DNA from 3 places in the Shewanella polaris genome. Region 2 is predicted to be linked to each of the others. Evidence: predicted binding sites of a transcription regulator. Region 2 holds the regulator's gene; each other region holds the start of a gene.
The links. Region 2 encodes MetJ, which represses methionine synthesis genes. Its sites were predicted from a motif close to TAGACGTCTAGACGTCTA; they were not measured.
Positions count from the first base shown of each region.

Region 1: a site for MetJ is predicted at 1,302-1,319, ahead of serA (phosphoglycerate dehydrogenase). Genes of this name have one in related genera too.
Region 3: a site for MetJ is predicted at 944-961, ahead of metH (methionine synthase). Genes of this name have one in related genera too.

Region 1 is NZ_CP041036.1:633,635-635,920, reverse strand. It holds gene FH971_RS02730 (helix-turn-helix transcriptional regulator) at 1-158, opposite strand, end outside; gene FH971_RS02725 (DUF2238 domain-containing protein) at 633-1,253, opposite strand; gene serA (phosphoglycerate dehydrogenase) at 1,441-2,286, shown strand, end outside.
Region 2 is NZ_CP041036.1:4,098,514-4,100,799, forward strand. It holds gene metB (cystathionine gamma-synthase) at 1-629, opposite strand, end outside; gene metJ (met regulon transcriptional regulator MetJ) at 837-1,151, shown strand; gene FH971_RS17895 (sulfite exporter TauE/SafE family protein) at 1,227-1,967, shown strand.
Region 3 is NZ_CP041036.1:3,614,857-3,617,142, forward strand. It holds gene FH971_RS15680 (histidine phosphatase family protein) at 86-784, opposite strand; gene metH (methionine synthase) at 1,187-2,286, shown strand, end outside.

The DNA of each region.
Region 1 (2,286 bases), 1.2 Mb from region 2:
GAGACAAAATAAAAATTATTGGATTTTTTGTCTAGTTCAAGATCTGCGGCATGTTTAACGATTCGGGTTTTTAATCCGATAGATTCAGCCAAAATAGCTAAATGGCAAGGTGCAGCGATTTGGTGTACGAACACCAATTCATCAATATTTGAACTCATCACTCTTCTCCCTGAAAAGTACTTTCTTGCCCAACATACCTTGAGCACATCCTAAAGTTACCTACTACGTACGCAAAAACTTGTTTCTAGCTTTAAAGCATTAGCTAATGCAGATAATGTACTTTTTGTTATTATATTTAGAGCGCTTTATTTGGATATTTATGATGCTCTTAATATCGTGAAGTCAATATCTGCATAAATGAACATGGCGATAAATCACTTCTCAATAACAGTTTTTATTATAAAAACTATTTTATACTGCAAGCATAGTAAAAATTTGCTAGTTGTTATGACTATTTTATCAGTCTAAAGTATTAATAGTAAATTTGACTGACGTTAAATAGACTTTATCACTAGCTTAAGACTGATAAGCTCATACTCTCTACTCGCTCAAACAATTATCTATAAAAACAACAATTCTATACAAACAACAAAATAGCCGAACTTGTGATAACACAAGTTCAACCATTAACATTAAACGGAACTTTGTTTAATCAGCATTTTGGCCGCTATTTGCTTATTATGTAATGATGAGAGCAATAAAACCCCGCAAATCCCACCAATCAATGCTAAAAACATATCAGATTGAGTATCCCAAACATACCCTTGTGTGCCCAAAAACGCCTCAGCATTTTCGCCAGTAGCAATGGCTACCCACCATTCAACTAATTCATAAAAAGCAGAGAATGCCAACACAAAACATACCGATAAAAACTGACACCAAGCACCGATTTGTATTACTTGCTTACGGATAAAAATTTCTCGAGCCAATATAACAGGTACAAAACCTTGGGCAAAATGCCCTAATTTATCGTAATTATTTCTATCACTGCCCATCACTTGTGCCAGCCAATCAAACAATGGCACTTCCGCATAGGTGTACCGAGCGCCCACAAATAGCACACAGCAATGCACTAAAATAAGTACATAGGCTAAGGTGGTCAGAGGAAAGCTTTTACGACTAAAAAACAATATTGGTAAGGCGATTAATGCGGGAATAGCTTCCAACCACCAAGTAAACATATCCTTTGGATTACTGACCGACCATATCAACACAAATAGATAAACCACGCACCATAACATCTTGTTATTCAATATAAATCCCTCATTTGTGATATTGTTCTAAATTTAGAATATTAACTTTAGCCATCTAGCCCTCCACAAGCGCTTAAAAAAGTGCTACTTTGATAATGCTTCGCAAGTCCGCATTTATATCATAACTATTGGCTAATGCATTAGTATTAGCATAAGTATCATTTAATGATAAGAGGGTACCCATATCATGGCGAAACACTCGCTTGACAAGGATAAGATCAAAATCCTGCTGTTGGAAGGCGTCCACCAAACTGCGGTTGATGTACTAGAACGAGCAGGTTATACCAACATTGAATATCATAAAGCCTCTTTAGGTGAAGATGCTTTACTTGCATCAATTAAAGATGCTCACTTTGTTGGATTACGTTCCCGTTCTCAAATTACTGCAGAAGTACTACATCATGCAGAAAAGCTGGTTGCCATCGGCTGTTTTTGTATCGGTACCAACCAAGTCGATTTAGCTACTGCTGAAAAATTGGGTATTCCGGTATTCAACGCGCCCTTCTCTAATACTCGAAGTGTTGCTGAATTGGTTATTGGTGAAATCATTATGCTAATGCGTGGCATTCCACAGCGTAATGCTATCTCGCATCGTGGCGGTTGGTTAAAAAGCGCAAATGGCAGTGTTGAAGTGCGTGGTAAAACATTAGGTGTGATCGGTTATGGTCATATTGGCACTCAGCTGGGTATTTTGGCTGAAACCTTAGGCATGAGAGTGATTTTCTTTGATATTGAAGACAAATTACCGTTAGGTAATGCTTCTCAAATTCATTCTATGGACGAGTTATTGTCTCAAGCAGATGTCGTCAGTCTGCATGTGCCGGAAACGCCGCAAACTAAAGATATGTTTGCTAAGGCTCAATTTGCTCAGATGCGTCAAGGCAGTTTTTTTATCAATGCCTCTCGCGGTACCGTAGTCGATATTGAAGACTTAGCTCAAGCGCTAAAATCTGAACATCTTGCAGGTGCAGCGATTGATGTGTTCCCCGTTGAACCTAAATCGAATGATGATGAATTTATTACACCATTACGT
Region 2 (2,286 bases):
GCGCCACCGACGACATCGCTGTGACCGTTGATGTATTTAGTGGTTGAATGGATCACTATGTCAGCACCTAATAATAAAGGTTGCTGTAATATCGGTGATAAAAAGGTGTTATCTACCGACACCAACGCGCCAACGTCATGGCAAGCATGACTGACGGCTTCGATATCAATCACTCTAAGTAAAGGATTTGAGGGGGTTTCTAACCACACCATTTTAGGTTTCTGGGCAATGGCTTTACTCAATGCTTGGCTATCTGTTTGATCAACAACTAACAACTTAAATTGGCCTTTTTTCGCCAAATTAGTAAATAAACGATAACTGCCACCATAACAATCGTGCGGTACAACCAATAAATCATCAGGGCCAAGTAAGCTGGTGACTAAAGTAATCGCCGCCATACCAGTACAGGTCACCACACCAGTAGCACCTTGTTCAAGTTTGGCGAGCGCCTCCCCTAAAATACACCGAGTAGGATTACCTGAACGACTATAATCAAACTCACGAGGATTATTATGACCATCGAATGAATAATTAGTCGATAAATAAATAGGCGGTACAATTGCACCATGTTGTGTGTCTGTTTCAATACCTTGGCGAACGGCCAATGTGGCGCTTTTATGTTTTGTCATAATTGATTCCTAAAATGTCACAAACACACAAGTAGATGTCTAGACGTCCAAATTTACCGAAAAGTTCTGCATCCGTCAACAAAATAGACGCGTAGACGTCTAAACATCAAGAAATCTATTTGCATCGAGGTTAAATAGTCGCAATAATTTGACTAGAGCTTGTAACGGTTTAAAATCCGCACCGTATTTATCGTTAAGGGTAAGTTAATGACTGAATGGAATGGCGAATATATTAGCCCATATGCCGAACATGGCAAAAAAAATGAACAAGTAAAAAAGATTACAGTTTCGATACCGCTAAAAGTATTAAAAATACTAACAGATGAACGCACTAGACGTCAGATCAATAATCTGCGTCATGCAACTAACAGTGAACTGCTATGTGAAGCATTTTTGCATGCATATACAGGTCAACCATTACCTTATGACGGTGATTTATCAAAAGATGAACCGGACAGCATTCCAAGTGAAGCTAAAAAGATAATGGATGATATGGGCATCGAATGGGAAGAGCTGGAATAATCCACAGGTTAGTGACAACGTCATCGACTTGGAAACTACCCTAATACGAAGTAGTCTTGTTTTAAAAGAGAACATATGATGTCGTTTATCGATCCTACAACCTTGATACTGGCATCAATTATCGTTTTTTTAGGCGCGTTAACCCAGAGCTTAATTGGTTTTGGGTTAGCCGTTGTTGCTAGTCCCCTGCTGTATATTGTTAACCCTCAACTAGTGCCAGTACCAATTATTGCAATGGGATTTGCCATTTCTGCAATGACCTTATTTAGAGAACGCAACCACCTGCAATTTAATGGTTTACAATATGCTTTGCTCGGGCGGATCCCCGGCGGATTTTTAGGCGCTGGGTTATTACTGTTTGCACCACAAGCCATATTAGGTTTAGTGATTGCCGCTATTGTATTTATTGCTGTGATATTAAGTGTTTATCGCATTACAGCCCCCATCAATCGCATCAGTTTATTTATCGCGGGGGTATTTTCGGGCATATTTGGCAACATCGCCGCCATTGGTGGTCCACCTATGGCGATTTTACTTGCAGGCCAAGATCCTAGTAAATTTAGAGCTGCACTGTCTGCATTCTTCGTACTCAGTTCACTGATTGCTTTAGCTATTCTAGCCATAGTCGGCTTGGTTGAGATGAAACATTTGTGGTTGTCGCTAATGTTATTCCCTTCCGTTGTTACCGGTTACTTGGTCTCTGGATTGTTAATTAACCATGTCGATAAAAATAAAACCCGCATTGTGACCTTAATATTATGTAGTATCAGTGCGACTTTGTTAGTGGTTAAATCGACCAGCGCACTAATCAACTAATCAACTAATCAACCTAGTAACTCATAATGAGCTAACTATTCTCTCATTATGAGTAATTAAACCTTACCCAAAAAAATTTTCCCCTAAAGGCTTCCACCAAAATAATACACTAAATTATTTTTCCCTATCCATAATTGTTGTTCCAAATCCACTGCGAAATTTTTTATCTCTATAGCAAATTGAATATTGTCACGAAAGAGATCCACATCACATAAGTCCATTAGATTTGATTCAATTAACTTTTTTTCAATTAGATTTTTCTCATGAACATGATCTACTTCAAATTAACACTACTCACTTTTAGGTAACATTATTCACA
Region 3 (2,286 bases), 480 kb from region 2:
CTCTTAACTTAACGCTATGATTTTGAAAGAATGATCATCATTATGATACTGCAACGACTAAGCAATGGCACTAAAGCAATCACGATTAAGCATTAGGCCAATGTAATCTAAAACTCACTTTAGCAGGCTTACTCTCCATTGCCGTTGGCTGAGAACGGTCAATAATATCAACATCGTCAGGCCAATAAACATCGAGCACCATAATAGCAGCATAGGGGATCGCTAGGTTAGCGAATAATCCGCTACATTGGCCGGCATTAAGCACATATCCCATAATGCATCTAATTACGCCACCATGGGTCACCACCAATGCTTGTGGAATTGATTCGTCAGCTTCATCTGTCTTATTCAACACTGGCTGTAAACAGGCTGCAACCTCAATTAGTCCTTGTTGTACCCGCTCTGCAAAATCGACCACACTTTCGCCCTTTTCGGGGGTGTTTTCAACATTCCATGGATCCCGCCAATAGGCATCAAATTGGCTTGGGCTTTTATGATAAATTTTATCAAATGCTTGGCCATCCCATACGCCAAAGTTTATCTCTTGCAAAGCTGGCACCAGCTTTAGCGGCACGGTTAATTGTTGCGATAAGCTTGCGGCAAAGGTTTTACAGCGCACTAAAGGCGAACTAAAAATATGGCTTATTGGGTGCGTGACACGAGCAAAGGCTTGGCGCATTTGTTCGTGGCCTTGCGCCGTTAATGGCACATCAATTTGACCACGAGCGATTTCACCACCTTCACACTCACCGTGACGTAAAAACACTATCTTGGCTTGTTTCATTTGCATAAACCTCAACTCAGGGTATCAAACAGTGATTTTGCGTTGCTAACAAATGGCAAATTTGAGATCACTTGGGGTCATCATTCTGATGTTAACTTACCTTTTAAGCCAAATTGAGCTTAATTCAGTCTTGCTCTGGCAGTAAAATTTCGCGTACTATGGACGTCTATACGTTTATATGTCCAAAATACTATCTTAAAAGGTAAGCATTTAGAAGATAATCATTGTAAGCAACAATTGTACGCGACTATTCTATCTAAGACTGATAGTGATAGTTGTATACAACACTTGTACACCGCACTTGTACACAACAATGATGTTATCGCCCTACTATTGTAAAAATAAGGGTATGCTTATCTCAATCAAGGTATCAAGCAACATAGTGATAAAAAGGTAACTGTTATGGCGAAATCGACTTCTTACAGTCAAACACTTAAACAACTTAATGCATTGTTAGCGCAGCGTATTGTGATTTTAGATGGCGCTATGGGCACCATGATCCAAGACTATAAGTTGGAAGAAGAAGATTATCGTGGCGAGCGTTTTAAAGATTGGCATTGCGATGTTAAAGGCAACAATGACTTATTAGTACTCAGCCAACCGCAAATCATTAAAGATATTCATACTCAGTACCTGTTAAACGGTGCCGACATTATTGAAACCAACACCTTTAATGCCACCACCATTGCCATGGCCGACTACGACATGCAGTCACTGGCCGCTGAAATTAACCTTGCTGGAGCCCAAGTCGCCCGCCAAGCAGCAGATGAAGTAGCTGCGCAAACTGGTTCGCCACGTTATGTTGCCGGTGTATTAGGTCCAACCAACCGTACCTGTTCTATCAGTCCAGACGTTAACGACCCTGGGTTTCGTAATGTCAGTTTCGACCAATTAGTTGAAGCTTATGTCGAATCAACCAGCGCCTTAATTGAAGGCGGCGCCGATATCATTATGGTTGAAACCATTTTTGATACCTTAAACGCCAAAGCCGCCCTGTTCGCGATTGAAAAAGTATTCGATCAACTTGGCGATCGCTTACCAGTAATGATCTCTGGCACTATTACCGACGCATCAGGCCGCACACTAACCGGCCAAACAACCGAAGCCTTTTATAACTCTTTACGCCACATCAAGCCGTTATCGATTGGCCTTAACTGCGCCCTTGGACCAAAAGAGTTGCGTCCGTACGTTGAAGAATTGTCACGTATTGCCGAATGTTATGTCTCTGCCCACCCAAATGCTGGCTTACCTAATGAATTTGGTGGCTATGATGAAACCCCAGAAGAAATGGCCGAAGTCATTAATCAATGGGCGCAAGAAGGCATGCTTAATATTGTCGGTGGCTGTTGTGGTAGTACACCCAATCACATTAGTGCCATTCGTGAAGCAGTGCTCCGACACGAACCAAGACAGATCCCAGATCTTCCAGTCGCGTGTCGTTTATCTGGCCTAGAACCACTTACCATTGATAAAAACTCGTTATTTGTGAATGTCGGCGAGCG